One region of the Micromonospora sp. NPDC002389 genome, then DNA from elsewhere that is predicted to be linked to it. Evidence: riboswitches for the same ligand, from Rfam matches in the RefSeq annotation. Region 1 holds a riboswitch; each other region holds the start of a gene.
What was found. Region 1 has a riboswitch for cobalamin ahead of ABT008_RS16020 (ribonucleoside-diphosphate reductase subunit alpha). Riboswitches for the same ligand answer to the same signal wherever they lie in the genome.
Positions count from the first base shown of each region.

Region 1 (9,718 bases):
GATGGCCCGCTCCACCGCCAGCAGCTCGAACGACTCCCGCAGGGCCATCAGCTCCTCGATGTCGGCGTCGTTCAGCGACCGGGTGACGGCGTTGCGGCCGGAGCCGGTGACCAGTCCCTCCGACCGCAGGATGCGGATCGCGTCACGAACCGGACCCCGGCTGACCTGGAAGGAATCGGCCAGCTCCTCCTCGACGAGACGGGTGCCCGACGGCACGTCGCCCACGATGATGCGACGGCGCAGCTCGCCGGCCAGCTTCTCGCCGAGGGACTCCGCCCTGATCGGCCTGACGTCCAACACGTTGTCCTCCTGATAACTGTTAACAGTTAACACTCGACTCATCCCACGGTCAACGGCGGATGACGAACGAGTTTCTCGATGTTTCCTGCCGGCATTTCGCCTGGTGGATGCCCCGGACGGGACGAACGGACGCCGCCGCGACGACTGGCGGCGGACACCGCGGGCCGGGATGGGGCGCGCGAGCCGGGAACACGACGGCCGCCACGGCCCGCTCAGCGGACGGCGGGGCCGTGCCCGGCCACCGGTCCCCGCACTGCGGTCACTGCCGACACAGCAGGGGCCCGACCCGGCCGGCGATCCCACGACCGCACGTCGGTGGACCCGAGGTCACGCCGGATCAGCAGAGACATTGCGACAGGGTACGGGCGCGACCGGTTCCGGTCCGCCCACGGCGAGCGGCCTTCCCCCGCAGTCGCGCGTCGCCCTGCCAGCTCGCCCGCGCACGGAAGCCAGACGTAGACCGGGGGCCGAGGGCCGGGGACCGGGGCCGGGACCGGGGCCGGGGACCGGGGCCGGGACCGGGGCCGGGGACCGGGGCCGGGACCGGGGCCGGGGACCGGGGCCGGGACCGGGACCGGGGACCGGGGACCGGGGCCGGGACCGGGGACCGGGGACCGGGGCCGGGACCGGGACCGGGGACCGGGGCCGGGACCGGGACCGGGGACCGGAGGCCGAGGACCGGGGCCGAGGACCGGGGCCGAGGACCGGGGCCGAGGACCGGGGCCGAGGACCGGGGGGCCGGAGGCCGGGGGCGCCGAACCGCTGACTGCCATGTCGGGTACGGGCCCTGTCGAGCTGACGGCGGCGACGGATCGCGGTGATCCGCCCCGCCGTTCGTCGGGGCGGCCACAACCCACCCCGCTCGCCGGGCGGCCGTAGCGGTCAGCGACCAAGACCGCGCGGCCCCGCCACACCGCCGAGCCGTCGGCCCGCCGGCCGCTCTCCCAGTCGAGAGAGCCGATAGCGCAAACGGTTCAGCTCGACAGGGGCCGCCGACACCACCAAGGACAAGGCATCCGTCGGCCGGAACGCGAGCCGGAACACGAGCCGGAACACGAGCCGGAACGCCGCTGTCCCGGGCGGCGTCACGCCACCCGGGACAGCGGCACAGCTCAGCCGGTCAGAAGTCGTCGTCGAAGCTGACCGAGCCGGTCACCCCGACCTGGTAGGCGGAGACCCGACGCTCGAAGAAGTTGGACAGCTCCTGGACGTCCTGCAACTCCATGAACGCGAACGGGTTGCCGCTGCCGTACATGGGGGCGATGCCGAGCACGGCCAGACGCCGGTCGGCCACGTGCTGGAGGTACTCCCGCATGTCGGCCAGCGACATGCCGGAGACGCCCTGCTCCAGCAGGTCGGCGGCGAACTGCACCTCGCACTCGACCGCCTCGGCCAGCATGTCCTTGACCTGCTGCTCCATCTCGGCGTCGAAGAGGTCCGGCTCCTCGGCGCGAACGGTGTCGACCACCTCGAAGGCGAACGCCATGTGCATGGACTCGTCGCGAAACACCCAGTTGGTGCCCGAGGCGAGGCCGTGCAGCAGCCCCCGGGAGCGCAGGAAGTAGACGTAGGCGAAGGCGCCGTAGAAGAACAGGCCCTCGATGCAGGCGGCGAAGCAGATCAGGTTCAGAAGGAAGGCCCGCCGGTCCTCCCGGGTCCGCAGCTCACGCAGCGCGAAGATGGAGTCGATCCACTTAAAGCAGAACTCGGCCTTGCGGGCGATGGACGGGATGTTCTCCACCGCCGCGAACGCCGCGAACCGCTCCTTCTCGTCCGGGACGTAGGTGTCCAGCAGGTTCAGATAGAACTGGACGTGCACCGCCTCCTCGAACAACTGCCGGGAGAGGTACAACCGCCCCTCCGGCGAGTTGACGTGCTGATAGAGGTTGAGCACGAGGTTGTTGGCGACGATGGTGTCGCCGGTGGCGAAGAACGCCACGAGCCGCGACACCAGGTGCTGCTCGGCCGGCGAGAGCTTGGCCAGGTCGGCGAGGTCGGAGTGCAGGTCGACCTCCTCCACCGTCCAGGTGTTCTTGATGGCGTCCTTGAAGCGGTCGAAGAACTGCGGGTAGCGCATCGGCCGCAGGGTCAGGTCCATGCCGGGGTCGAGCAGCAGGTGCCGCTCCCCCACGCCGGTGCTGGTGCTGGTGGTCTCGGAGACGGTGGTCACTGGCATGCCTCGCAGCTCTCGGGGTTCTCCAGGGAGCAGGCCAACGCCTCGTCGTCGCTGACCGCCACGACGGGCGTGACGCTCGGGGTGACGGCGACGGTGGCCTGCTGGATCCGGGTCGCCGGACGCGACCGCAGGTAGTAGGTGGTCTTCAGCCCGGACTTCCAGGCGTACAGGTACATCGAGGAGAGTTTGCCGATGGTCGGCGCGCTCAGGAACAGGTTCAGCGACTGCGACTGGTCGATGAACGGGGCCCGGGCGGCCGCCAGGTCGATCAGCGCCCGCTGCGGCAGCTCCCACGCGGTCCGGAACAACTCGCGTACGTCTGCGGGCAGCTCGACGACGCCCTGTACGGAACCCTCGGCGCGCTTGATCTGCTCCCGGATCGCGGCCGTCCACAGTCCCCGCGCCTTCAGCTCGCGGACCAGGTAGGTGTTGATCTGGAGGAACTCGCCGGACATCGTCTCACGCTTGAACAGGTTGGACACCTGCGGCTCGATGCACTCGTAGCAGCCGGCGATCGAGGCGATGGTGGCGGTCGGCGCGATCGCCACCAGCAACGAGTTCCGCAGGCCGTGCCGGCCGATCGTCTCGCGCAGCGCGGTCCACCGTTCGGTCTGGCCGACCTCGGCGCCCCACAGGTCCGGGTGCAGCTCACCCCGGGCGGCGCGGGTCTCGGCGTACGCGGGATGCGGGCCGAACCGCTCGGCGAGCCCGGCCGAGGTCTCCAACGCGGTCAGGAAGATCTCCTCCTGCACCCGGGTCGACAGCTCCCGGGCGGCCGCGGAGTCGAACGGCAGGCGCAGCGTGAAGAACGCGTCCTGCAACCCCATCAGCCCGAGCCCGACGGGGCGCCAGCGCGGGTTCGACGCCGCCGCCTGCTCGGCCGGGTAGTAGTTGATGTCGATCACCCGGTCCAGGAACACCACGGCGGTCCGCACCGTGGCGCGCAGCCGCTCCCAGTCGACACCGTCGGCGGTGACGTGCGCGCCCAGGTTGACCGAGCCGAGGTTGCAGACCGCCGTCTCGGCGTCGTCGTTGACCTCCAGGATCTCGGTGCAGAGGTTCGACAGGTGGATGGTGTTGCCCGGGGCGCCGGTCTGGTTGGACAGCCGGTTCGAGGCGTCCTTGAACGTCATCCACCCGTTGCCGGTCTGCGCGAGCGTCCGCATCATCCGGCCGTACAGGTCGCGGGCCTTGACGGTCTTGACCGCCTTCTTCTCCGCCGCCCGGTACGCCTCGTCGAACGCCTCACCGAACAGGTCGGGCAGCTCGGGGGCGTCCGACGGGTCGACCAGCGACCAGTCGCCGTCCGCCTCGACCCGCCGCATGAACTCGTCCGGGATCCAGTTGGCGAGGTTCAGGTTGTGCGTCCGCCGGGACTCCTCGCCGGTGTTGTCCCGCAGTTCGAGGAACTCCTCCACGTCCGGGTGCCACGGTTCGAGATAGACGCAGGCCGCGCCCTTGCGACGGCCGCCCTGGTTGACCGCGGCCACTCCGGCGTCCAGCGTCTTGAGGAACGGCACGATGCCGTTCGACCTGCCGTTGGTGCCCCGGATCAGGGCGCCCCGACCGCGTACCCGGGACCAGGAGATGCCGATGCCGCCGGAGAACTTGGACAGCTTCGCGACCTGGTGGTAGCGCTCGTAGATGGAGTCGAGTTCGTCGCGCGGCGAGTCGACCAGGAAGCACGAGGACATCTGGGTGTGCCGGGTGCCGGAGTTGAACAGCGTCGGCGAGCTGGGCAGGTAGGCCAGGCTGGACATCAGTCGGTAGAAGCCGATCGCCTCGCCGGGCGTCTGCGACAGGCCGCAGGCGACCCGCAACAGCCAGTACTGCGGCGTCTCCACCACGAGCCGGGTCTGCGGGTGCCGCAGCAGGTACCGGTCGGCGACCGTACGCAGCCCGAAGTACTCGAAGCGCAGGTCCCCCGCCGGGTCGACGGCGTCGTCCAGTTTGCGCGCGTTGCGGGCCACGAACGCGGCGGTGTCGTCGCCGATCAGGCCCAGACCGTGGGCGTACCGGATGGACTGGCTGAAGCTGGCCACCTGCTGCCCGCGGACCTCCTTGTCCACGTACGCGGCCAGCAGTCGGGCCGCCAGCTTCGAGTACTGCGGCTCCTCACCGATCAGTTCGGCCGCGGTCTGGATGGACAGCTTGTCCATCTCGGCCGTGGTCGCGCCGTCGTAGAGCCCGCTGATGGTCTTGGTGGCCACCCGCAGCGGGTCGATCTCGTCCAGGTCGGCGACCCACCGCTCCACCGCCTTGACGATCTTGTTGACGTCCACCGGCTCGGTGTCGCCGTTCCGCTTACGGACCTGCATGACGTGCCGGCGTTGCTCCGGCCCCGCCTGCTCCTGGGTCACCGTCATGTTCCCCCTCCTCACGCCTGTCCCCGAGATCGTCGGGTCCGCGCGGGAGGACGCCGCCGGTCACCGACGGCACTGCTGCCGTGACTGACCAGCTCGTGGCGTCGGCCGTCCCACGCGGCCGTCGACCGCCGCACACGTCGCGTGCGGCGCGCTGGCAGGTCTTCGGACTCGTGGGCCTGGTGCTCGCGCCTACTGGCCGTCGCTTCCCAGACCTGGCGGGTCCAGTGCGTGATGACGGCGGTCGTTCCCACTCACCGCTGCGGGGCAGTCCCGGATTCCCACCGGGTTCCCTCTTGCCTCGACCGCCGTGGAGCGGCGGCCGAACCAGCTACGGGGCACACCATATATGGGTGCGGTGCGGAGATGGCAACACCAGATGCTGTGCCGGGCGTGTCGCGTGCCAGATGCCGGGCGTCCCGCCGACCGCCGGCCGGGTACTCGATCATGCCCACTAGCATCGTCGCGTGCAGACAGCGGCCGGACCCGGCGACCGACGGGCACTGCTCGACATCCTCGTCCACGCCGCGGATCGGGCCCCCGACCAGGTGATCGTGCACGTGCGCGAGGACGGCACCGAACGCACCGTCACCGTCCGACAGTTGCGGGACGAGGCGCTGCGGGTGGCGGGCGGCTACCGGGCCGCCGGAGTGGCACCGGGCACTCCGGTGATCCTGGTCGCCGACGCCGGGGACGACTTCCAGCCGCTGTTCTGGGGGGCGCTCGCCGCCGGGCTGGTCCCGGTGCCGCTGCCACCCGAGCCGACCCGGGTACGGGCCGTCCGCGAGCTGCTCACCGACGCGGTGACCGTGGTGGACGACGCCACCGACGCGATCGCCGACGGGCTCGACGGCCCGGTGCTGCGGCTGGCCGACCTGCGGACCGGCACCCCACCGGAGGAGTTGTTCGCGGCCGACCCCACCGACGTGGCGTTCCTCCAGTTCTCCTCCGGCAGCACCGGCACGCCGCGCGGGGTGGAGTTGACCCACGCCAACGTGCTGGCCAATGTGGAGCAGTCCCGGCTGGCCAGTGGCGCCGGGCCGGACGACGTCCTGGTCACCTGGATGCCGTACTTCCACGACATGGGGTTGATCGGCACCCACCTGACCCCGCTCGCGATCGGGTGCACACAGGTCCGCGTACCCCCGATGGCGTTCGCCAAGCGCCCGGCGCTGTGGTTCACCGCCGCCCACCGGCACCGCGCGACCCTGCTCTCGGCGGCGAACTTCGCGCTGGCCCTGGCCGTCCGCCGGGTCCCGGCGGACCTCCTCGCCACGCTGGACCTGAGCCGGGTCCGGTGCGTGGTGGTGGGCGCGGAGCCCATCTCCCCCACCGTGTGGCGGGCCTTCCTGGCGCACGTCCGCCCGGCCGGGCTCGCCCCGTCCGCCCTGCGACCGGTGTACGGCCTGGCGGAGGCGACCCTCGCGGTGACCTTCCCGCCGCCCGGAGAGGTCGCCGAGCCGCTGGTGCTGGACCGGGCCGCGCTGAGCCGGGGCCGCGCGGTGACCACCGGGCCGGGCCCGCACGCCGTGGAGCTGATGGACCTGGGGCACCCGGTGCCCGGCTGCGAGGTCCGCGTCGTCGACGCGCGGCACCGGCCACTGCCCGAGGACCGGGTGGGCCTGATCGAGGTACGCGGCCCGAACGTGGCGCGCGGCTACCACCGGGATCCGCAGGCCAGCCGGGAGACCTTCCTGGACGGCTGGCTGCACACCGGTGACCTGGGTTTCCAGCGCGCCGGTCGGCTCTGCGTGACCGGCCGCGCGAAGGACGTCATCTTCGTCAACGGTCGGACGTTCCACGCCCCCGACCTGGAGGCGGTGGCCGCCGCGACCGTCGGGCTGCCTGCCACGGTGACGGCGGTGGTCGGCTGCACCGACCCGGACACCGGCGGCGAGCGGATCGTGGTGTTCGTGGCCTGGGCGCGACCGCCGGCCGGGGCGACCGTGGTGCTCGACACCACGCGGGCCCGGGTCGCCGAGGCGGCCGGGCACGACGACGTACGGGTGCTGCCGCTGCCGCCCGGCGCATTCGCCCGGACCACCAGCGGAAAGCTGCGGCGGCGACGGATGCGCGAACGCTACCTGGCCGGCGACTTCGCCGACCGGGAACGCCGCTGGCACCCGGCGGCGACCGAGCGCCCACACCCGCACTCGTCCGGCTTCACGCAACCGGCCACCTCGGAGGAGACGCACCCGGTGGCCGGGCCACCGTCGGACGGCTCGGGGCCGGTGTCCCGGCGACGGGTCGAGCAGGTCGTCCGGGCGGTCTGGGCGCGGGTGCTGGACCGGCCCGCCGACACCATCGCGGCGGACGACCGTTTCCTTGCCATCGGCGGTTCGTCGCTCAAGGCGATGGAGGTGCTGGCCGGGCTGGAGGACGCCCTCGGCACCACGTTCGATCCGGCGGACCTGCGGGACTGCCCCACCGTCGCCACGTTGACCGACCGCATCCTGGCCGGGCCGCCCACGACCCGACCGGCACCGCCGGAGAGCCGCGCCCCGGAGCGGCCGGACACCCGTTCCGGCGCGACGCCGCTCGCGGTCATCGGGATGGCCTGCCGCTTCCCGGGTGCCGACGCCCCCGACGAGTTCTGGCGCGGCCTCGTCGACGGCGTCGACGCGGTGCGGCCGGTCCCGGAGCACCGGTGGACGCCGCAGGACGGTCGGCCCCGCTGGGGGTCCTTCCTGGACGATCCGATGCAGCTCGACGCGGACTTCTTCGGGCTCTCCGACGAGGAGGCCCGGCTCACCGACCCGCACGCCCGACTGTTCCTGGAGATCGGGTACGAGGCGCTCGAACGCGCCGGGTACGCCGGGCCGCGTCGGCAGGGCCGTCGCGTCGGGGTCTTCGCCGCCGTCGGCGAGAGCGCCTTCCCGGAGCTGCTGGCCGCCGCCGGTCCGGTCACCGCACCGGCGGCGCTGGTCGGCAACCTGCGCAACCTCGTGGCGGCCCGGCTGTCGCAGGCGCTGGACCTGGCCGGTCCGGCGATCGTGGTGGACACGGCCTGTTCCTCGGCGCTGGTCGCGCTGCACCTGGCCGCGCGCAGCCTGGCCACCGGCGAGTGCGACATCGCGGTGGTCGGCGGGGTGAACCTCAATCTCACCGAGACCGCCTACCGGCTGCTGGACGCCGCCGAGGCGCTGTCGCCGACCGGGCGGTGTCGCGCCTTCGACGCCGACGCCGACGGCTTCGTGCCCGGCGAGGGCGGCGCGGCGCTCGTCCTGTGCCGCCCCGACGACGCGTACGCCGCCGGGGACCGGGTGCTGGCCCTGGTCGCCGGCACCGCCGTCGGTAACGACGGGCGGTCGCTGAGCCTGCTCGCCCCGAATCCGCAGCGGCAGTGGGAGGTCATCGCACGCGCGTACGCGGACGCCGGGCTCGACCCGGCCGCCGTCTCGTACGTCGAGGCGCACGGCACCGGCACCGGCCTCGGTGACCCGGTGGAGGCGCGGTCGCTGGCCGCCGCGTTCCCGCGCCGCCCCGACGGCACGCCCCGCTGGTTGGGGTCGGTCAAGACCAACCTGGGACACCTGCTCAACTCCGCCGGCATGCCGGCGCTGCTGAAGGTGGTGCTGGCCCTGCGGCACCGGCAGTTGCCGCCGTCGCTGCACCACGTCCGACCGTCCACCCGGTACGACCTGGACGCCGCCGGCTTCACGGTGGTCACCGAGGCACGCCCGTGGACCGCACCCGGACCGCTGGTCGCCGGCGTGAACGCGTTCGGCTTCGGCGGCACCAACGCACACGCCGTGCTGCGCGAGGCACCGCCCCGCGAGCCCGTACCGCCGCCGGCCGGCACCGGCGCGCACCTGGTGACGCTCACCGCGCGGTCGGCGTCCGCGCTGCGGCGTAGTGCCCACGACCTCGCCGGACACCTGCGCGACCGGGGCGACCTGGACGTGGCCGACGTGGTCGCCAGCGCGGGGACGGCCCGCGACGACGCGCCGTACCGGTTGGCGCTCGTCGCCGACGACACCGGGCTGGCCGACCGGTTGGCGGCTGCCGCGACCGCGTACCGGGACGAGCCGGTCCGCCGCCGGCCACGGATCGTCTTCGTCTTCCCGGGCGACGGTTCCCCGCCGGCCCTGCCGGCGGTCCGCGACCTGCACGACCGGCTCCCGGTCTTCCGGGCCCTGCTGACCGGGGCCTGCGCCGCCGCCGGTCCGGTGGCGGGGCGGCCGTTGCTGTCCTGGTGCCTGGACGACGAGCCGGACCGGTCGGACCGGCGGGTCACCGCCCCGGTGCGCGTGGTGGTGGCCCTGGCCCTGGCCGGACAGCTCGCCGCCTGGGGGGTGCGGCCCGACGCGCTGCTCGGACACGGGGTCGGTGAGCTGGCGGCATCCGCGGCCGGGGGCACGCTGGGCGTCGCCGACGCGGTCCGGCGTGCCGTCGCGCTCGCCGACCCGGCCCATGTCCAGGACGGTCACGCCGACCGGGACGACGACGGGTACGCCCTCGCGGCGCTGCGGGGCGTGCCGGTGTTCAGCCCGGCGGCCGGGCGGTGGGATCCGCCGGACCCGGTCCGGTGGGCCACCGACACGGCGAGCAGAGCGGAGCTGCGCACGGCGTGGCGGCGGTTGCTCGACGACGGGTACGACACCGTGGTCGAGCTGGGCGTCGCCGACCTGACGGCGGCCGGGATCGGCGCAGCGGAGGCGACGCACCACAGCGGCGGCCAGGGCGACGAAGAACCCACCCGGGCTCTGGTCCGAATGATCGCGGTGCAGTGCGGGCCGACCGGTGCGGTGCCCAGCGGTGCTGCGTCGTTGCTGGCCACGGCCGGGCGGCTCTGGGCCCGGGGTGGTCCGCTCGACCGGCCCGCCGTGTACGGCGGGCGGCAGCGGGTGCCGGTGCCGACCTACCCGTTCGAGCGTCG
Region 1 covers NZ_JBEOWP010000007.1:233,249-242,966, forward strand. The annotation lists gene ABT008_RS16010 (GntR family transcriptional regulator) at 1-300, opposite strand, end outside; gene ABT008_RS16015 (ribonucleotide-diphosphate reductase subunit beta) at 1,421-2,476, opposite strand; gene ABT008_RS16020 (ribonucleoside-diphosphate reductase subunit alpha) at 2,467-4,842, opposite strand; cobalamin riboswitch at 4,979-5,186, opposite strand; gene ABT008_RS16025 (non-ribosomal peptide synthetase/type I polyketide synthase) at 5,307-9,718, shown strand, end outside.

Region 2 (9,718 bases), on a different contig from region 1:
TGCCGTACTCGCTGCTCCAGAAGCGGCCGATCGTCCCGGCCAGGGTGCCGCTGGTGTACCACGGGATCGGGCTGGCACCGCCCAACGTCTTCGCCCAGTCCGGCGCGTGGATGCCGCCGACCACCCGCAGCCGGGCGTGCATGCCGGCCGCGTTCGCGGCGGTGACCGCCTGGTCGATCGCCGTGGTGTCGAGCGCGCCGCCGTGGTCGGTCCCGGCTTGCTGCTGCGGTTGCAGGTCGCTCCAGTTGACCCGGATGACGAAGCTGTCCACCACCGGGGCGTACGCGCCGGTGGCCGGCTCGGCCCGGTCGACCAGGCCGCTCAGCGGCGGCTTGAGGGTGACCGCCGTCGGGGTCGACGTCGACTGCGCCTGGGCCGGTACGGCGACCGCCGTGGCCGCCAGCACCGCGGTGACGAGTACCGCGAACCTTCTCACCCGGGAACCTCCTCGTGACAGGTGGAGCCCACGCGTCCGGAGGGACCCGCCCGCGAGCGGGTGCATCGCCCGGACACCCGGGCACGAAGCGCCAGGATAGGGCCCGAACCCACCTGCCGTCACCGGCCAAGATCGCCGGAGGAATCCGGCAAGACGAGGTCCGGCCGCTGGTCACCGTGCCGCTGCGTGCCCCGACCCGTTACGGTGTACCGACCGATCTTCACATGGGGGTTCCGTTGAGCCGGTTCGAGCAGATGCGGCAACGACTGCGCCGGGCGTACGACGGGGGACGCGAGTCGGTGCGTGCGGCCCGGGAGCGGGACCGCACCCGGCGGGCCGACCGCGCGGAGGAACTCGCCCGGCCCATTCCCGAACCCCGCTCCGGCAACGGCGACGGCGAGGACCCCCATCCCTCGACGATCAGCCGCGACGACGCCGGGGTGCCGCACTCGTTGCGGATCGCCGCCGCCTGGTCGTGGCGGATCATCGTCATCGGCATCGTCGGCTGGGCGATGCTGCGGTTCATGGGCACCATCCGCGTCGTAATCGTGCCGCTGCTGGTGGCGCTGCTGCTCTCCGCGCTGCTGGCACCCGCCGTCGGCTGGCTGCTGCGGGCCCGCTTCCCCCGGACGCTGGCCACCGCCGTGGTGCTGATCGGTGGACTGGCCGCCGTGGTCGGCACGCTGACCATGGTGGTCAGCGAGTTCATCACCGGCCTGCCCGACCTCAGCCGCAACGCGGCCGACGGCATCGGGCAGATCCAGAACTGGCTGCGCGACGGGCCGTTGAACCTCTCCGACGGCACGTTGGACCAGTACATCCAGGCCGGACAGAACTGGATCAACGAGAACACCCAGGCGTTGACCACCGGCGCGCTCTCCACCGCCGGCACGGTCGTGGAGATCTTCACCGGCGCGCTGCTGGTCCTCTTCGCCATGTTCTTCTTCCTCCGCGACGGCCAGCGCATCTGGCGGTTCATCGTGGGGATGTTCCCGGCCGCCGCCCGTTGGCGGCTCGACGACGCCGGCAAGGCCTCGTGGCAGACGCTCGTCGCCTACGTACGGGCCACCGTGCTGGTGGCGTTCATCGACGCGGTGGGCATCGGCATCGCGCTGGTGCTGTTCGACGTGCCGTTCGCCTTCGCCCTGGCCGCGCTGGTCTTCCTCGGCGCGTTCATCCCGATCGTCGGTGCCACGCTCTCCGGCGCGGTGGCGGTGCTGGTCGCGCTGGTGGACGGCGGCTGGGTCACCGCGCTGTGCATCCTCGGCGCGGTGATCGTGGTGCAGCAGGTCGAGGGGAACGTCCTCCAGCCGTGGATCATGGGCAAGGCGGTGGCGCTGCACCCGCTGCCCGTGGTGCTGGCGGTCACCGCCGGTGTGGTGCTCGACGGCATCTTCGGCGCGCTCATCGCGGTACCGCTGATCGCCGTGCTCAACACCGCGGTCCGGCGGCTGGCCCGACGCCTTCCACCGGCCCAGCAACCGCCGGCCCCGGAAGCGGTCGTGGTCAAGGCCACCACACCCTGACGCTCCGGGCCCCGGTAAGAATCATGTCGGGTTCTCGGCGCCGTCGAGCAGGGCCCGCCGCAGCGTGAGCCGGTGCTCGCGGCGGATCTCCGCCTCGCGGTAACGTCGCCGGTCACCGTCGCTCTGCAGCAGCAGCGGCGGCACTGGACGCGGCTGCCCGGCATCGTCGACGGCGACCATGACCAGGTGCGCGGTGGCCACCGTGGTCGGCGGGACGGCCCGGTCCCACCGGTCGGCGGTCACCTTCACCGCCACCTCCATCGAGCTGCGGCCGGCCCAGGTGATCCGGGCATCGACGTGCACCACGTCGCCGACGCGTACGGCGCGGAGGAAGGCGGTCTCGTCGATGGCGGCGGTGACCGCCGGGCCGTCGGAGTGCCGGGCGGCGACCACCCCGGCCACCGAGTCGATGAGATTGAGGATCCGGCCGCCGTGGACCGTACCCATGAGGTTGGTGTGGTGCTGGTCCATGATCTGCGACAGGGTCAGGTGGGACGCCGACGGTGCCCGACCGGCGGCGGTGATCGTGTCCTGCATGGCGGTTCGTCCGTCCTCGCGCGCGGTCTCGGATGTGCGGTCTCCCGACGGCGCCCGCCGGTGGGGGGCTCCCACCGGCGGGCGCCACGGGGTCAGGCGTCGCTCGTCGCGGGCTGTGGCCCGCCCTCGGCGGCCAGTTCGGCGCGGACCGAGGCGGCGGCCCGGACCAGCGCGGCCAGGGCCGGGCGGACTTCGTCGTAGCCCCGCGTCTTGAGCCCGCAGTCCGGGTTCACCCAGAGCCGCTGCGGGCCGACGACCGCCGCCGCCCGGCGCAGCGCGGTGACCACCTCGGCCGCATCGGGCACCCGGGGCGAGTGGATGTCGTAGACACCCGGCCCGATCCCCCGCGTGTAGCCGACGGTGGCCAGGTCGTCGAGGATCTCCATCCGGGAGCGGGACGCCTCGATGCTGGTCACGTCGGCGTCCAGGGCGTCGATGGCGGGCAGCACCTCACCGAACTCCGAGTAGCACAGGTGGGTGTGGATCGCCGTGGCGTCGGCGACGCCGCTGGTCGCCAGCCGGAACGCCGCCACCGCCCAGTCCAGGTAGGCGGTGTGGTCCCGACGGCGTTGCGGAAGCAGCTCCCGCAGCGCGGGCTCGTCGACCTGGATGATCCGGATGCCCGCCGCCTCCAGGTCCCGCGCCTCGTCGCGCAGGGCCAGCGCGACCTGCCGGGCGGTCTCCGCCAGCGGCTGGTCCACCCGGACGAACGACCAGGCCAGGATGGTCACCGGGCCGGTGAGCATGCCCTTGACCGGCCGGTCGGTGAGCGACTGGGCGTACCGGGACCAGGCCACCGTGATCGGTTCGCGCCGGGTCACGTCGCCGTAGAGGATCGGCGGGCGTACGCACCGGGAGCCGTACGACTGGACCCAGCCGTGGGCGGTGGCGGCGAAGCCGTCGAGGTGCTCGGCGAAGTACTGCACCATGTCGTTGCGCTCCGGCTCGCCGTGCACGAGCACGTCCAGCCCGAGCCGTTCCTGTTCGGCCACCACCTCGGCGATCTCGGCCCGCATCCGCTCGGCGTAACCGGCCGCGTCGAGGCGACCGGCCCGGTGCGCGGCCCGGGCCCGGCGCAGCGCCTCGGTCTGCGGGAACGACCCGATGGTGGTGGTCGCCAGCGCGGGCAGCCCGAGGCGGCGGCGTTGGGCGTCGGCGCGCTGCGGGTACGGGCCGCGCCGGGTGTGCTCGGGCCGCAGCGCCTCCAGGCGGGCGCGGACCGCGTCGTCGCGCCACTGCGCCGGGACCGGCGGGGGCGCGGCGGGCAGCTCGCCCACCCCGTCGCGCAGCACCCGGCCGAGCGCGACCACCTCGTCGACCTTCTGCCGGGCGAACGCCAACCGTTCCCGCAGCCGAGGGTCGAGATCGGTCTCGGCGGCCAGGTCCACCGGCACGTGCAGCAGCGAGCAGGAGGTCGACACGGCGACGGTGTCGGCGAGCCCGGTGAGGGTGGCGCCGACGGCCGCGGCGGCCCGCAGGTTGGTCCGCCACACGTTGCGACCGTCGACCAGCCCGGCGACCACGGTCCGGCCCGGCAGCGCGCCGTGGCCGGCGAGCCGGTCCAGGTCACCGGGCCCGGCGACCAGGTCCAGACCGATCGCCTCGATCGGCGTGTCCAGCAGCGCGGGCAGCGCGTCGCCCAGTTCGCCGAAGTAGGCGGCGACGAACAGGCGGGGCCGGTGGGTCAGCCCGCCGAGCCGGGCGTACGCGGCACCGAGGGCGCGGATCTCGGCGTCGGACCGGTCGCCGACGTACGCCGGTTCGTCGAGCTGGACCCACGGCACCCCGACGTCGGCGAGCGCGGCCAGCAGGTCGGCGTAGACGTCAACCAGGTCCTCCAGCCGGTCGAACGGGCGGAACCCGTCCGGCGCGTCGGCCGTGGGCTTGGACAGCAGCAGCAGGGTCGCCGGACCGACCAGGACCGGGCGGGTGGTGATGCCGAGCGCCCGCGCCCGCCCGTACTCGGTCAGCGGCTTGTCGGCCCGGGCGGCGAAGACGGTGTCCGGGCCGATCTCGGGCACCAGGTAGTGGTAGTTGGTGTCGAACCACTTCGTCATCTCCAGCGGCGGCTCCTGCGCGGTGCCGCGCGCCATGGCGAAGTAGGTGTCCAGCTCCCCGAGGCCGAGCCGGCGGAACCGGTCGGGTACGGCGTCGACCGTGACGGCCGCGTCGAGCACGTGGTCGTAGAACGAGAACGTGTTGGACGGTACGGCGGACAGGCCGGCGTCGTGCAACGTACGCCAGGTCTGCTCACGCACCTGCGCGGCGGCGGCCCGCAGGGTCGGCTCGTCGATGCGGCCGGCCCAGTAGCCCTCGACCGCGGTCTTGAGTTCACGGCGCGGGCCGATGCGCGGGTAGCCGAGCACGGTGCTCGTGCCGAACGGAGTGGTCATGTCGCCAGGGTTCCCTTCCCTCGAGGTCCGGCGGTACGGCTCCGGAGGAGGGCTGGGGAGGGCACGGTGCGACGACCGACCTCGCCCTGGCCCTCCCGCGGGGCCGACGGCGGCGTGCGCGGTTGCGCACGCGGCACGGGCAGGTCTTCGGACTCGTGGGCGCGACCGGCTGGGCCGGTCCCCTACTGGCCGTCGCTTCCCGGACAGGTGTCCAGTGCGTGTGACGGCGGTCGTTCCCACTCACCGCTGCGGGGCAGTCCCGGATTCACACCGGGTTCCCTCTTACGACGCTCCGACCGGACGGCCGGGGCGAACCAGTACCGTCACGGATCCTAGCGTCCGGATCACGCGCGGCGACCGTCGCGCGGGTGTGATGTCCGCACCCCGACGGCGTGTCGAGCGGCGGGTGAACAACGACTCATCCGGCTTCCGCTGGCATGATCATGGTGTTAGTTTTTGCAAAGACTTGGCAAGAACAACGACTTTGCGTGGGAGTGCGGTGAGCGTCACCACCCTGCCGACGAGCCGGACGGACGTGCTCGGCATGGCGGCGCAGCGTCGCCGGACCGGCCTCTGGCTGCTCGCGCTGACCCTCGGCCTGGTCCTGACCGGGCTGGTCGCGGTCGGCGCCGGGGCGATCGGCATCCCCCCGCTCACGGTGGCCCGGATCATCGGGCACCACCTCGTCGGGGTACCGGGCGAGGTCACCTGGACCGGGCCGCAGCAGGCGATCGTCTGGCAGGTCCGGCTGCCCCGGGTCCTGCTCGGCATGCTGGTCGGCGCCGGGCTGGCGGTCTGCGGGGTGGCGTTGCAGGCCATGGTCCGCAACGTGCTCGCCGACCCGTACCTGCTCGGGATCAACTCCGGCGCCTCCAGCGGCGCGGCCGCCGCGATCCTGTTCGGTGCCGGTGCCGGCTTCGGCCAGTACGCGCTCTCCACCAGCGCGTTCGTCGGCGCGCTCGGCGCGTCGCTGCTGGTCTTCCTGATCGCGCGCAGCGGCGGCCGGGTCACCTCCATCCGGCTGCTGCTGGCCGGTGTCGCCGTCGGATACGCGCTGTACGCCACCACCAGCTTCCTGATCTTCGCCTCCGGATCCGCCGAGGGCGCCCGGTCGGTGATGTTCTGGCTCCTCGGGTCGCTGGGCCTGGCCCGCTGGAACGCCCTGCTGCTGATCGCCGCGGTGGTGCTGATCGGCACCATCGGCTATCTGACCGTCGTCGGGCGGCGACTCGACGTGCTGGCCATCGGCGACGAGACCGCGCACACCCTGGGCGTCTCGCCGGACCGGTTCCGGCTCCGGCTGCTGGTGCTGGTCTCGCTGAGCGTCGGCATCCTGGTCTCCGCCGCCGGCAGCATCGGCTTCGTCGGCCTGGTCGTGCCACACCTGGCCCGGCGCATCGTCGGCGCGCCGCACGTCCGCGTGGTGCCGGTGGCCGCGCTGCTCGGGGCGATCCTGCTGGTCTGGGCCGACGTGCTGGCCCGGGTGCTGCTGGCCCCGCAGGAGATCCCGATCGGCATCATCACCTCCCTGCTCGGCGCTCCCTTCCTGCTGGTCCTGATCCGCCGTCTGCACGCCTCCGGTGCCTGAACGCCCACCTGTCAAGGAGAACCGATGTTGAAGGCAACCCGCCTCGCCACCGCCGCCGCCTCCGCGTGCGTGCTGCTCGTCGCCGGGTGCGGCGGCGGCGCCGACGGGCCGGCCGAGGCCGGTCCCGGTTACCCGGTCACCGTGACCAACTGCGGCGTGGACGTCACCTTCGACGCCGCTCCGGAGCGGGTCGTGCTGCTCAAGAGCGCCGCCGTGCCGTACCTGCACGCGCTCGGCGTCCTGGACCGGGTCACCGCCCGCGCCGGGCAGTACCCGAAGGAGTACTACGACGCCCAGACCCAGGCCGGGCTGGACCGGATCCCGCTGCTGACCGACAAGACCGACACCAGCGGGCACCTGCAGATCTCCAAGGAGGTGGTGATCAGCCAGGAGCCCGACCTGGTCCTCGGCGAGGTCGACAACCTCTCCCGCGACACCCTGGAGGCGGTGGACATCCCGCTGCTGGAGGAGCCGGCGATGTGCCCGGACAGCACCGCCGTACCGAGCTTCGACGACATCTACCGGCAGATGGAGACGTACGGCCGGGTGTTCGGCCGCCAGTCCGAGGCGACGACTGCGGTCACCGCGCTCAAGGAGCGGATGACGAAGGTCCAGGCCGAGGCGGGCGACTCGTCCGGGCGTACCGCGGCGGTGCTCTACCCGACCGTCGGCGGCGGCACCACGTACGCGTACGGCACCGGCAGCATGGCCCACCCGCAGTTGGAGGCCGCCGGTTTCCGCAACGTCTTCGGCGACGTCAAGGATCGGGTCTTCGAGGTCACCGTCGAGGAACTGCTCGGCCGCAACCCGGACGTGCTGATCCTGCTCTACGGCGACGGCGACCCCCGCGCCGTCGAGCAGGGGCTCACCGGACTGCCGGGCGCGCAGCAGCTCAACGCGGTCCGTAACGGCCAGGTCATGACGCAGCTGTTCAACTTCACCGAGCCGCCGACGCCGCTGTCGATCGACGGCTTGGAGCGGATCGTGCAGCGGTTCCGGGAGCAGCCGTGATCGAGGCGACCGGCGTCACCTGGCGCTACGGCGCGAACCCGGTCATCGACGGGGTCAGCGTGACGGCCCGACCGGGACGGGTCCTCGGCCTGATCGGGCCCAACGGCAGCGGCAAGACCACGCTGCTGCGGTTGCTCTACGGCGCGCTGCGCAGCCGCAGCGGACAGGTCGTGGTGGACGGCGACGCGCTGTCCGCCCTGCCCGCCCGGGAGGCCGCGCGGCGGCTGGCCGTGGTCGTGCAGGAGACCGGTGGGGAGACCGCCCTGACCGTGGCGGAGCTGGTGCTGCTCGGCCGGGGACCGCACCTGTCGACGTTCCAGCGGGCCGGCCGGGCCGACCACGAGATCGCCGCCGACTGCCTGAGCAGGGTCGGTGCCACGCACCTGAGCGGGCGGGCGTTCGCCCAGCTCTCCGGCGGGGAGCGGCAACGGGTGCTGATCGCCCGCGCGCTCGCCCAGCAGGCCACCCACCTGCTGCTCGACGAGCCCACCAACCATCTCGACATCCGCTACCAGCACGAGATCCTGCACCTGGTCCGCACGCTGGACACCTGCTCGGTCGTCGTGCTGCACGACCTCAACCTCGCCGCCCGCTACTGCGACGACCTGGTGCTGCTCGGCGCGGGCGGCGTCGCCGCCACCGGCACCGTCGACGAGGTCCTCGACCCCGCCGTCCTGGAACCCGTCTACGGCATCGGCATCCGACGCCTGGACCTCGACGGCGCCGTCCATCTGCTGTTCCACCCGATCCACCAGAGCATCGACGAGAGGACTGCGGCATGACCACGCAGGAACGCATCAACGCCTACTGGACCGGCCGCGCGCCCGCCTACGACGAGTACCAGCAGCGCCCCGACCGCTTCGCCGACGACCAGCGGGCCTGGTCGCAGATCTGGTCGCAGGCCCTGCCGGCCGCGCCGCTGGACGTGCTCGACGTCGGCACCGGCACCGGTCAGGTGGCCATGGTCCTGGCCGGCCTCGGGCACCGCGTCACCGGCACCGACCTGTCCGAGGGCATGCTCGCCGAGGCCCGTCGGCACGCCGCCGCCGTCACCGACGGCCCGGTCATCCAGCTCGGCGACGCCGTCGCGCCGGACTTCCCGGCGGGCAGCTTCGACGCCGTCACCAGCCGGTACCTGATGTGGACCCTGCGCGAGCCGCAGACCGCCGTGGCCAACTGGATCCGTCTGCTGCGTCCCGGTGGCATCGTCGCAGTGGTCGACAGCACCTGGTTCCCGAACGGCCTCGACAACGCCTCGGAGAACTTCACCGGCCACTACGACAGCCAGGTGCAGGCCGAACTGCCGCTGGCCACCGCGACCTCCATCGACAAGACCGTGGCGGTGCTGGAGGAGGCGGGCCTGGCGGACGTCACGGCCGTTCCGCTGACGTCGATCTACGAGCTGGACCGCCGGTACGGCGTGGCACCGAACCACGAGCACCAGATGCAGTACCTGGTCACCGGCCGGGCCTGAGACCGGCCGGGACCGCCTCCGGTCACGTACGCAGCAAACAGTCACGCTCCGTGTAGCTCTCCGTGGACAGCGGGGAGCTACACGGCGTCAGCGGTCGATGCTAATACGCATTAGGCTCTTGACATCGATCGGGTTCAGCCGCGAAGCTCCTTCCCAGCCCGAACGCTAATACGCATTAGCGGCAGTGGAAGGACTCCCCCGTGCCCCCTGCACCCCGACGCGTCACGCAACGTGACATCGCACGGATGGCCGGCGTCAGCCAGGCGACCGTGTCGCTGGTGCTCAACAACCGCGCCGACGCGGAGGTACGCATCGCCCCCGAGACCCGGGAGCGGGTGCTGCGGGTGATCGCCGAGACCGGGTACGCTGCCGACCCGGTCGCCCGCCGGCTCGCCTCCCGGTTCAACCGGATCATCGGCGTCTTCACCTACGAGCCGGCGTTCCCCAGCCGCAGCCGGGACTTCTTCCACCCCTTCCTGCTCGGCATCGAGGAGTACGCCGAACGGGTCGGCTGCGACCTGCTGCTGTTCACCAGCGCACCGGTGGTCGACGGGCGGCGACGGATCTTCCACCGGGACAACCGGTTGCGCCTGGCCGACGGGTGCATCCTGCTCGGCCGCGAGATCGACGGGACCGAGCTGCTCCGGCTCAACCGCGACGGCTACCCGTACGTCGCGGTGGGCCGCCGGGACGACGCCGGAGGGCCGGTCCCCTACGTCGGCACCGACTACGCCGCGGCGGTGCGCCAACTCG
Region 2 covers NZ_JBEOWP010000008.1:27,022-36,739, reverse strand. The annotation lists gene ABT008_RS16855 (hypothetical protein) at 1-436, opposite strand, end outside; gene ABT008_RS16850 (AI-2E family transporter) at 661-1,962, shown strand; gene ABT008_RS16845 (acyl-CoA thioesterase) at 1,984-2,499, opposite strand; gene metE (5-methyltetrahydropteroyltriglutamate--homocysteine S-methyltransferase) at 2,592-4,892, opposite strand; cobalamin riboswitch at 5,014-5,226, opposite strand; gene ABT008_RS16835 (FecCD family ABC transporter permease) at 5,392-6,480, shown strand; gene ABT008_RS16830 (ABC transporter substrate-binding protein) at 6,505-7,491, shown strand; gene ABT008_RS16825 (ABC transporter ATP-binding protein) at 7,488-8,273, shown strand; gene ABT008_RS16820 (class I SAM-dependent methyltransferase) at 8,270-8,965, shown strand; gene ABT008_RS16815 (LacI family DNA-binding transcriptional regulator) at 9,166-9,718, shown strand, end outside.
Region 2: another riboswitch for cobalamin. It lies ahead of metE (5-methyltetrahydropteroyltriglutamate--homocysteine S-methyltransferase); the one in region 1 lies ahead of ABT008_RS16020 (ribonucleoside-diphosphate reductase subunit alpha).

Region 3 (9,718 bases), on a different contig from region 1:
GAGCCGTCTTCGGCGGCGGACGAGACCCGACCGAGGTTACTCAACCAACGGGTTGACAATCATCGGGGTGCCCTGCGATGCTCAACCGCGTGGTTGAAATAGCAGTTCACCATGCTTGTCGACGTTGCCGCGAAGGAGAACACCACCATGACCGCCAGTACCCGTGAGACCCGGATCGTGGCCGACCCCACGGTCCCTCAGGTGATCATCACCCGCGAGTTCGACGCCCCGCCGAACGCGGTGTTTCGGGCGCACACCGATCCGGAGTTGTTCGCGCGCTGGATCGGTCCGCGAGACATCACGACCGTGATCGACGCGTGGGACTGCCGGAGCGGCGGGTCGTTCCGCTACGTCCAGCAGACCGACGGGTTCGAGGGCGGGTTCCGGGGCTGCTTCCACGAGGTGCGGCCGGGTGAGCTGATCGTCCAGACCTTCACCTTCGAGGGGATGCCCGACGGCGTCGCGCTGGAACGACTCTCCTTCGAGGACCTGGGCGGGCGTACCCGACTGACCGCGACCGCTCTCGTCGACTCGTTCGAGGACCGCGACGCGTTCCTGGCCTCGGGTATGGAGACCGGGGTCCGTGAAGGTTACGAGCAGCTCGACGAGCTGCTCGCCGGGCAGGGCGCATGACCATTCGACGGCGGCGGGCATGAGCACGGACACGCTGTCGCCCGTCTTCTCGGCGCTGGCCGACCCGACCCGCAGGCAGATCGTGGCCCGGCTCGCCGCCGGGGACGCCACGCTGACCGAGCTGGCCGAGCCGTTCGACATGAGCCTCCAGGCCGTGGCCAAGCACCTCGCGGTCTTGGAGGACGCCGGCGTGGTGACCCGTGGCCAGGACGGGCGTCGCCGGCCCGCCCACCTCGAAGTGGAGGTCCTGGACCTGATGGCCGGGTGGATCGAGCGGTACCGCCAGCGGGCCGAGGAGCGCTACCAGCGTCTCGACGAGGTCCTCGCCGCGATGCCGGACGCCGAGAAGACGTCCGAGCCCGGCCGCGACGGCCACTCCGGCGTCAGCTCAACGTGAAGGTCACGTCGTCGACGTCGAAGGCCGTGACGCCGTTGCCGGCCGTCTCGCTGGCGACGAAGCTGACCGTCGCGGTGCGTTCGGTCGTCGCCGTTCCGGTCGACATCGCGTACTCGCGCCACTGCGCCCCACCGTCGAAGGCCAGCGAGAATCTCGTCTTCGGGGGTATCCCGGTGACCGCCAGTCCGACGTTCAGGTAATCGCTCCGGCTGATCTCCGTGGTCGTGGTCCGGACCCAGAAGCGGACCGTCAGGTCACAGTCGGCCGGCACGGTCACGGTGGTACGCAGCAGGTCCGACCGCGTGACGTCCAGCCCGGCGAAGGTGGCGTAGGCGCGGCCGTCGTGTGCCGGCCGCGCCGCGTCGCCGAGCACGACGATGCGGGGGCCGGCCGTCCAGCCGGTGGTGCCGCGTTCGAACCCCGGGTTCGCGTGGATCTGCCCCGTGCAGGGCGCGTCGGTCGGCGGCGGGCCGGCGGGCGCGCTGCCCGTGGCCAGGAACAGCAGGGCCGCAGCCGAGACGGTGGTGACGAGACCCCTCATCAGTCCTCCCCGTGTCACAGCATCGATTAAATCGACCCTGCTCGATGGTCGGCGGTGCGTCAAGTCCTTCCCGCATCGGCTCCGCGTGGTGGCGGCCGGTGGCCCCGACAGTCGTGCCCCCGCTCAGGTGCCCATGGCGAGGTCGGCCACCTCGGCGGCGCACCCCCAGGACAGGGTGACCCCGGCCCCGCCGTGCCCGTAGGCCTGCACGAGCCGGCGCCCGGGGCCGGCCGACGGGTCCAACTCGACCCGTGGGCCGCCGTGGCGGGCCGGACGCAGCCCGATCCGTTCGCCGAGCACCGGGGCGTCGGCGAGTTCCGGCACGAGGGCGACGCAGCGCCGTCGGATCGCCAGCGCGGTGTCCGGGTCGGGCGCGGTGTGCCCCACGCCCGGCTGGTAGGTGCCGCCGAGGACCACGTCGTGTCGGCGCGGGTGCACGTAGGTGATCCCGGCCGGGTCGTCCTCGTCGCGTACCGAGACGGTCAGGCCCGGGTTCGCCACCAACACCACATGCCCGCGCGCCGGGTGGACGGCCGGGTCGGCGGCGAGCCGACCGGCGGCCAGGCCGGTCGCGTTGACGACCGTCGGCGCGAGGTCGAACGCGTCGGTGAGCCGGTCCACCCGGTGGCGTACCAGCCGCCCGCCGTCGGCCTCCAACCGCTGCCGGAGCCAGGCCAGGTACGGCGTCATCTCCACCGTCGGCGCGGTGAACCGCAGCACTGCCGTGTACGGCGCCGCCGCCGACTCCGCCACCAGGTCCGCGCAGGCCGCCGACCACCACGGTGGGCCGGTGTACGGGCCGCGCAGCAGCATCCGGGTCGGCCGGTCGACGACCCCCGGTACGCCGTCGGCCGCCTGGCGGCTCAACTCGATCCGGGTCCGACGTGCCCAGTCCGACACCCGTGGATCCTCGTCGGTGTGGCTCGGATACCAGACCGCGGCCGCCACCGTCGACACCGTGTCCGCCGGATCGTCGGCCGCCAGCACGGTCACCCGCGCCCCGCGTCGCGCCAGGGTGACGGCCGCCGTCATCCCGACGATCCCGCCGCCGACCACCACCACGTCCGTCGCTGCCGTCATCGCTCGCTCCCGTCGGTCGGACCGCCTGTCTCGAATCGTGGCGGCGACGCTGCGTTGACGTCCAAGACGAAACGGGGCAGTCGGCGATAAGCGCCGCTTATGGTGGCTGCATGTCCGACGCGCCGGCCCTGGAAGCCTGGTCCGACCTGCGCCGACTGCGGTACTTCGCGGTACTCGCCGAGGAACTGCACTTCACCCGGGCCGCCGCGCGGCTGCGCGTCGCCCAACCCGCGCTCAGCCAGCAGATCCGTGCGCTGGAACGTCAGCTCGGCGTGCCGCTCCTGCACCGCACCAGCCGGGGCTGCACGCTGACCGAGGTGGGCGCGCGGGTCGCCGACGAAGCCGCTCGGCTGCTCGCCGAGGTGGACGCCACGACCGCCCGCATCCGTGGTCTGGTGCACGGGCGGGGTGGCCGGCTGCGGCTGGCGTACACCCGGTCGGCGCGCGGCGGTCGGGTCGACGATCTGGTGGCCCGGTTCCGGGCCGCCCACCCGGAGGTCGAGGTGGTCCCGGAGACGGCCTGGACGGCACCGAACGTGGCCGGACTGCTGGCCGGTCGGCTCGACGCGGCGTTCGTCCGCCCACCGCTCGACGAACCGGCGCTGGCCTGCCGGACGGTCGACACCGAGGAACTGCTGCTGGCCCTTCCCGCAGGTCACCCACTGGCCGCCGGTCGACGCCGGATCAGCCGGGCGGAGGTGGTCGACCTGCCGGCCGTGATGTGGCCCCGGGAGAACGGCCCCGGCATGTTCGACCGGACGATCGGGCAGGTCTGGCCGCGCGGCGGCTTCCGGCTCGTCCGGCAGGAGCCGGACGACGAGCAGTTGCTGCGGGCGGTGGCGCAGGGCGACGTGGTCGCGGCCGTCCCGGCCGGCCGGGCGCGCGCGCTGCGGATGCGCGGGGTACGCCTGCGCCGCTTCACCGCCCCGACGCCCACCGTGGACGTGGCCCTGGCCTGGCCCCGGGACAGCACGAACCCGGCCCTGCGCAGGTTCCTCGCGCTGCTGGCCCAGCCCTGAGCCGTGCGAGGAGCACGGCTGTCGCGGTACTACGGCACGCTGCAGGTGTAGAGCACCGCGGTCACCATGCCGAGCGTGCCGGTGACCTGGGTCGACGTCCAGCCACCGGGTCCGTTCGCGACCAGCCGGAAGGTGCCGCTGCCGATGCCCAGCAGCGCGCCGGGCACCGTGACGCTGGTGGCGGTGGGGCCGAGCGTCCCGCCGCCGGTGAAGCCGCCGGACAGCGACCACGTGAAGCCGCTGCGGGTGAGGCCGCCGGCCGGCAGTGTCCAGGTGAAGGTCGGCGGGGTGAGCACACCCGCGCTGCACTGCAGGTTGGTCGGTGGACTGACCGTGCCGGCCTGCAGAGACCCTAGGCCGTACTCGGTGTCGGTCCAGGCGGCCAGCGTCGACCGGGGCGGTGCGAGCACCCCGACCGTGAAGGCGAGCAGCGTCGTACCCACGACCCAGCGCCGTCGGGTCCTCGCCCAGGTGCGTCGGGCCGGCCTCCACCGACGCCTCACGGCTGCTCCACCCGGACCCGACGCCTGCGTACGGCGAGCACGAGCAGCAGGCCGGCGAGCAGCGCGCCGGCCCCGACGGCCAACGGTGTCCGCAGGTCGGGCCCGGTACGCGGAAGCGGCCCGACCGTGCCGCCGGCCGAGGCCCGGTCACCGAACCCGGTCGCGGTGACGACCAGGTCCGCCGACCCGGAGGCCGTCGAACCCGCGAGCAGACTCGCGGTGACCAGGACCCACCGTTGCTGGTCGGCGCGCATCGAGCTGATGGTGAACGGTGCCGTGGTCAACCTGGTGGCCGGACCGTCCGCCAGGACCTGCTGCTCCTGGCCGGTGGGGCAGGCGCCCCGCACCCACCGCTGCGGGCAGACGGCGGCCGTCACCTGGAGTCCGTCCGGCCTGGCGGCGAGCGGGCCGAAGGCCGACAGCGAGATGGTCACCGTGCCGGGCTGCTGCGCGTGTGCCGAGACGCCCACCTGCCAGGGCACCGGTTCCTCCGGTGCCATGTTGGTCATCCGCGCCTCGTCGCCGATCGAGACCAGGGTGAGGAACCGGCTCCGGATGACGTCCTCGTTCGGGTCCGCACGGGCCGGGCCGGGTGCCGCCAGCACCGCAGCGGTCACGCCCGGCAGCACCGTCACGGCCAGGAGCAGGCACCGCAGGGCCGAGCCGCTGCGCACGGCCGTGCCCACCGCACCATCCGCCCCGTCCGGCCCCGACCGGCCCGGCCGCCGATGACGCCCCGGCGGCTGAGGCTCGGCGCGTGGCCAGAACGCCCAGGTCACGATCGCGGCGATGCCGATCGTGATCACGCTCATCGCGTACACGTTCGACACGGTGCGGACCGCGTACCCGAGCCGGGGCACCGACCACTCGACCAGCCGCACCCGGTTCACCGCGTACGGCGCGGCGTCGTTGGACTCGTTCGCGTCCCCGCGCATGGTCAGCAGCCGCGTGGACCCGCCGCCGTCGGCGATCTCGACCACCCGGTGGGTGATCGGCGCCAGCGGCGTGCGGTCGACGGTGACGACGTCTCCGACGGCGACCTCGGACGCGGGGATCTCCCGTACCACCGCCAGTGATCCGGCGGGGATGGTCGGGCTCATCGACCCGGTCTTGAACAGGATGAGCGAGATGTCGAAGAAGAACGCCAGCGGGACGAGGACGACGCACACCGTCCCGCCGACGGCGAGCAGGGTCAGCACCAGGTCGCCGACCCGCGCGAGGAGTCCGCGCCGCTGACGCGCTCGTCCCACCATCCGAGGTGTCCTTTACGTAGACGTGGCAGTGAATTCCCAGGTGACCGCACCGGTGGTGCCCTGGTAGGAGTTGCTGGCACCGGACTGGACGCGGACCTCGAAGCAGAACCGCAACTGCGGTGTCGCGCCGGCCGGCGCCGTGATGGCCGACGACACCGGCGACCCGGGGACCGAGGTGACACCCAGGTAGCTGGGCCCGACGATCCATGTCGGGGTACCGGTGAAGGCGGCGGCGGCACAGGTGGTGCTGGTGGTGGCGGTCCGCACCGCGCGGTACTCCAGGGCCGGCAGCAGGGCACCGCCGTTGTTGGACGAACTGGTCAGTGCGACGCTGCCGCCGACGTTCGTCGTGGCCGTCGTCCGGATGTCGAGATAGGCGTAGAACGAGACCGAGGGGGACATCGCCGTCGCGTTGAACGCCAGCGTCGCGGCGTTCGCCGCCGGGGTGTGGCTGGCCCAGGTACTGGAGGCGGTCTGCGACTCGGTGCCGAAGACACTGGCCGCGAACGACCCGGTGCCGTACTCGCCGTCCGTCCACGCGGCGAGCGTGGAGGTCGTGCCCAGGCCGAGAACCAGGGCACCGGCGAGTACGGCACGGGTCCGGCGGAGCCGTGGTGTCCCGGCCGGCGTTCGACGGTTGACCACGGCCACCACCTATACGGATTCGGCGAGAAGCTGCCAGGTCTCCGTGACCGACGTGCCCTGCACCAGACCGGCATCCGCCGTGACGACGAAGCAGAGGAACACCGGAGCACCGGGTGTCGTGGGCGGAGTGCCCTGGGTCAGGTTGAACGACACCGCGCCGGTCACCGAGTCGAGTGCGGTGCCCTCGGGCACGATCCAGGTCGGAGTCGTGGGTGTCGGGCTGCAGTCGCCGAAGGTCGGGACGGTCGCGATGCCGTAGGTGAGGCCGGCGAAGGTGGGCGGCGCGGGGGTGGCCGACGCCACCGTGACGGTCGCGTCGTACGTCGTGGCCGCGGTCAGGCGCACCGCGAACGGGGCTGCGACCACGTCGTCCGGGCTCATGTTGTCGAAGCCGGTGCTGAACGCCAACGACGCCGCCGTGCCGGCTGTCGGGTGCTCGGCGTAGGTGGTGCCGTCCGTGCTGCCTTCCATGCTGAAGCTACCGGCGGTGAACGTGCCCGAGGCGTACTCGGAGTCGTTCCAGGCGGCGAGGGTGATCGTCGCGCCGAGGCCGAGCGCGATCCCGCCGGCCAGGATCGCCTTGAGCTTGCGACGGTTTCCTCGACTGCTCGACTCGCCCGTCGTCATCCCTGTCGGTCCAGTCAACTTGTCCTCCTCGTGCATCCCCGTTGGCGTGCTGTCACGCAGGGACACGATAGAACTCCAATGCGGACAAGCCGGGCATAAAACCCAAAACTTCACGGAGGTGTATCGACCAGTGTCAAGTGAATCGAATTCGACTCGCGATGCCGCTAGCATCGCCGGATGGCAACACGGCTCGTACAGATCAACATGAAGGCCCGGGACGACTCCGCGTTGGGCGCTTTCTGGGCGGAGGCGCTCGGTTGGGGGATCTCCAGCGAGGAGCCCGGCGTCACCAACCTCGAACCCGAGGGCGTCGCCTATCCCGACCCGATCGCCGTCTTCGTCGACCTCGTCGTCTCCGCCGAACCCAAGACGGCGAAGAACCGCGTGCACCTCGACCTCGCCACCACCTCGGCGGACCACCACGCCGCGACGGTCGCGCGCCTGAAGGATCTCGGCGCCACCCTCGCGGACGTGGGCCAGGGTGACGTCCCGTGGACGGTGCTGGCCGACCCGGAGGGCAACGAGTTCTGCGTCCTGGACCCCCGCCCGCCGCACCGGGACATCGGACCGGTCGCCGCCGTCGTGGTCGACTGCGCGGACCCGCGCGCCATGGCCGACTTCTGGAGCACCGCCACGGACTGGCGTCTGCACGAGGTGACCGACCGTGCGGCGGTGCTGCGCTCCGCTGCGGACGTGGGTCCGTACCTGCAGTTCCTGCGTACGCCCGACGTGAAGACCGGGTGGAACCGGGTCCACCTCGACGTCCGCCCGTACCCCGGTGACGACCCGCAGGCCGAGGCGGCCAGGCTGCGGGCTCTCGGTGCCACCACCGTGGACGTGGGCCGCGACGATCTGCCGTGGACGGTCCTGGCCGACCCGGAGGGCAACGAGTTCTGCCTCCTCGCCCCCGGCTGACGCACCCTCGCGCCGTCGGGGTCAGTGGCCCGAAGGCTCCCAGCGGTCCCGGTGCACCGCTGCCCGCCAGGGACGGCGCTGCCGCCAGCCGTGTCGCTCCAGGTCCGGCACCTGCTCCAGGTGGGTGACCGGACCCAGGCACAGCCAGGCCACCGGGCGGACACCCGCCGGGATCCGCAACAGCTCCTGCACGAACGGCTCCCGGTAGAACGACACCCAGCCCACGCCGAGCCGCTCGGCCGTGGCCGCCAGCCACAGGTTCTGGATGGCCAGGCACACCGAGTACAGGCCGGCGTCGGCGATGGCGTGCCGACCCAGCACCGCCGGGGATCCCCGGTCCGGGTCGTACGTCACCACGACCGACAGGGTCGACTCCAGCACCCCGTCGATCTTGATCCGGCAGAACCGGCGCGCCTCCTCCCCGTTCAGGGTCGCGGCGAAGACGTCCCGCTCCTGCTGCACGTGGCGGTGGAACTCCGCCCGCAGCGCGGGATCGCTGACCAGGATGAAGTCCCACGGCTGCGACAGACCGACGCTGGGCGCGGCGTGCGCGGCGGCCAGCACCCGATCGAGGACCTCGGCCGGGATCGGCGCGCCGGTGAACTGACCGCGTACGTCCCGACGGGCGTGGATGACCTCGTACACTTCGTTGATCATGGGCAGGCTCCCGCTGCGCTCCAGGCCCTGGCCACGGCGCAGGGCAACCAGGCGCGAGGCCGGTCTTCGGACTTCCGGATCGTCACCTCACCGCCCGCCTTCCCAGCCCGTGCGGGCCAGTGGCTGCGCGTGACGCGCGTGGGCGGCAGCTCCCCGGTCACCGCGGCGGGCCCGTGCCGGATTCTCACCGGCTTCCCGATTCTCCCCACCACGGGTGGGGCACCTCGCAACAGTTCGTGCCGCCGAGCACCCTACCGGACACCGTCGTCCGTCGGCGTTGCCGGAAGATCGAGTCACTAGTCTCGCTGTCGTGACCTCCGAGACCACACCCCTGCGGCAGCTCACCCTGGAACAGCTCCGAAAGCGGACGAGCGAGAAGTGGCGCGCCTACCCGAGCGACGTGCTGCCGATGTTCGTGGCGGAGATGGACGCGCCGCTGGCCGGGCCGGTCGTCGACGCGATCACCGAGGCCGTCCGGCGCGGCGACACGGGCTACCCCGCCGGCACCGACTACGCCGAGGCGCTGGCCGCCTTCGCCCGCGACCGGTGGGACTTCGACGGCATCGCGGTACAACGCACCACGATGGTCCCGGACGTGATGAGCGGCATCGTCGAGGTCCTCGACGTGATCTGTGGCCCGACCGACGCCGTCGTGGTCAACTGCCCGGTCTACGCGCCGTTCTACCAGGTCGTGGGGCGCACCGGTCGACCCATCGAGGAGGCCCCGCTCGGCGAGGACGGTCGGCTCGACATGGCGGTCCTGGACGAGGCGTTCCGGCGCGCGGCACGTCGTGGCTCCCGGCCCGCGTACCTGCTGTGCAGCCCGCACAACCCGACCGGCACGGTGCACACCGCCGACGAACTCGCCGAGGTCGCCGCGCTGGCGGGCCGGCATGGTGTCCGCGTCGTGGTCGACGAGATCCATGCGCCGCTGGTGCTGCCGGGGGCGAGATTCACGCCGTACCTGAGCGTGCCGGGCGCCGAGAACGGCTTCTCGGTCATCTCCGCCTCCAAGGCGTGGAACCTCGCCGGTCTCAAGGCCGCCGTCGCCGTCGCCGGACCCACGGCAGTCGACGATCTCGCCCGCATCCCCGCCTGGGTCAACGAGAGCCCCAGCCACGTCGGTGTGCTGGCCCACGTCGCCGCCCTGCGGGACGGCGTCGGATGGCTCGACGCCCTCCTGGCCGATCTCGACGAGAACCGTCGCCTGTTCACCCGGCTGCTGGCCGACCACCTCCCGGCGGTGCGGTACCGGCCCGGCGAGGGCACCTATCTGGCCTGGCTCGACTGCCGCGCCCTCGGCCTCGGCGACGACCCCGCCGCGACCTTCCTCGATCGCGGACGGGTGGCGCTCAGTCCCGGCCCGGTCTTCGGCACCGGCGGCGCGGGACACGCGCGGTTCAACCTCGGCACCACCCCGGAGCTGGTCACCGAAGGAGTGCGACGAA
Region 3 covers NZ_JBEOWP010000019.1:10,932-20,649, reverse strand. The annotation lists gene ABT008_RS26885 (SRPBCC family protein) at 148-633, shown strand; gene ABT008_RS26880 (ArsR/SmtB family transcription factor) at 653-1,030, shown strand; gene ABT008_RS26875 (hypothetical protein) at 1,017-1,571, opposite strand; gene ABT008_RS26870 (FAD-dependent oxidoreductase) at 1,695-2,651, opposite strand; gene ABT008_RS26865 (LysR family transcriptional regulator) at 2,762-3,670, shown strand; gene ABT008_RS26860 (hypothetical protein) at 3,700-4,113, opposite strand; gene ABT008_RS26855 (signal peptidase I) at 4,170-5,426, opposite strand; gene ABT008_RS26850 (SipW-dependent-type signal peptide-containing protein) at 5,439-6,071, opposite strand; gene ABT008_RS26845 (SipW-dependent-type signal peptide-containing protein) at 6,081-6,716, opposite strand; gene ABT008_RS26840 (VOC family protein) at 6,876-7,613, shown strand; gene bluB (5,6-dimethylbenzimidazole synthase) at 7,635-8,270, opposite strand; cobalamin riboswitch at 8,311-8,512, opposite strand; gene ABT008_RS26830 (MalY/PatB family protein) at 8,581-9,718, shown strand, end outside.
Region 3: another riboswitch for cobalamin. It lies ahead of bluB (5,6-dimethylbenzimidazole synthase); the one in region 1 lies ahead of ABT008_RS16020 (ribonucleoside-diphosphate reductase subunit alpha).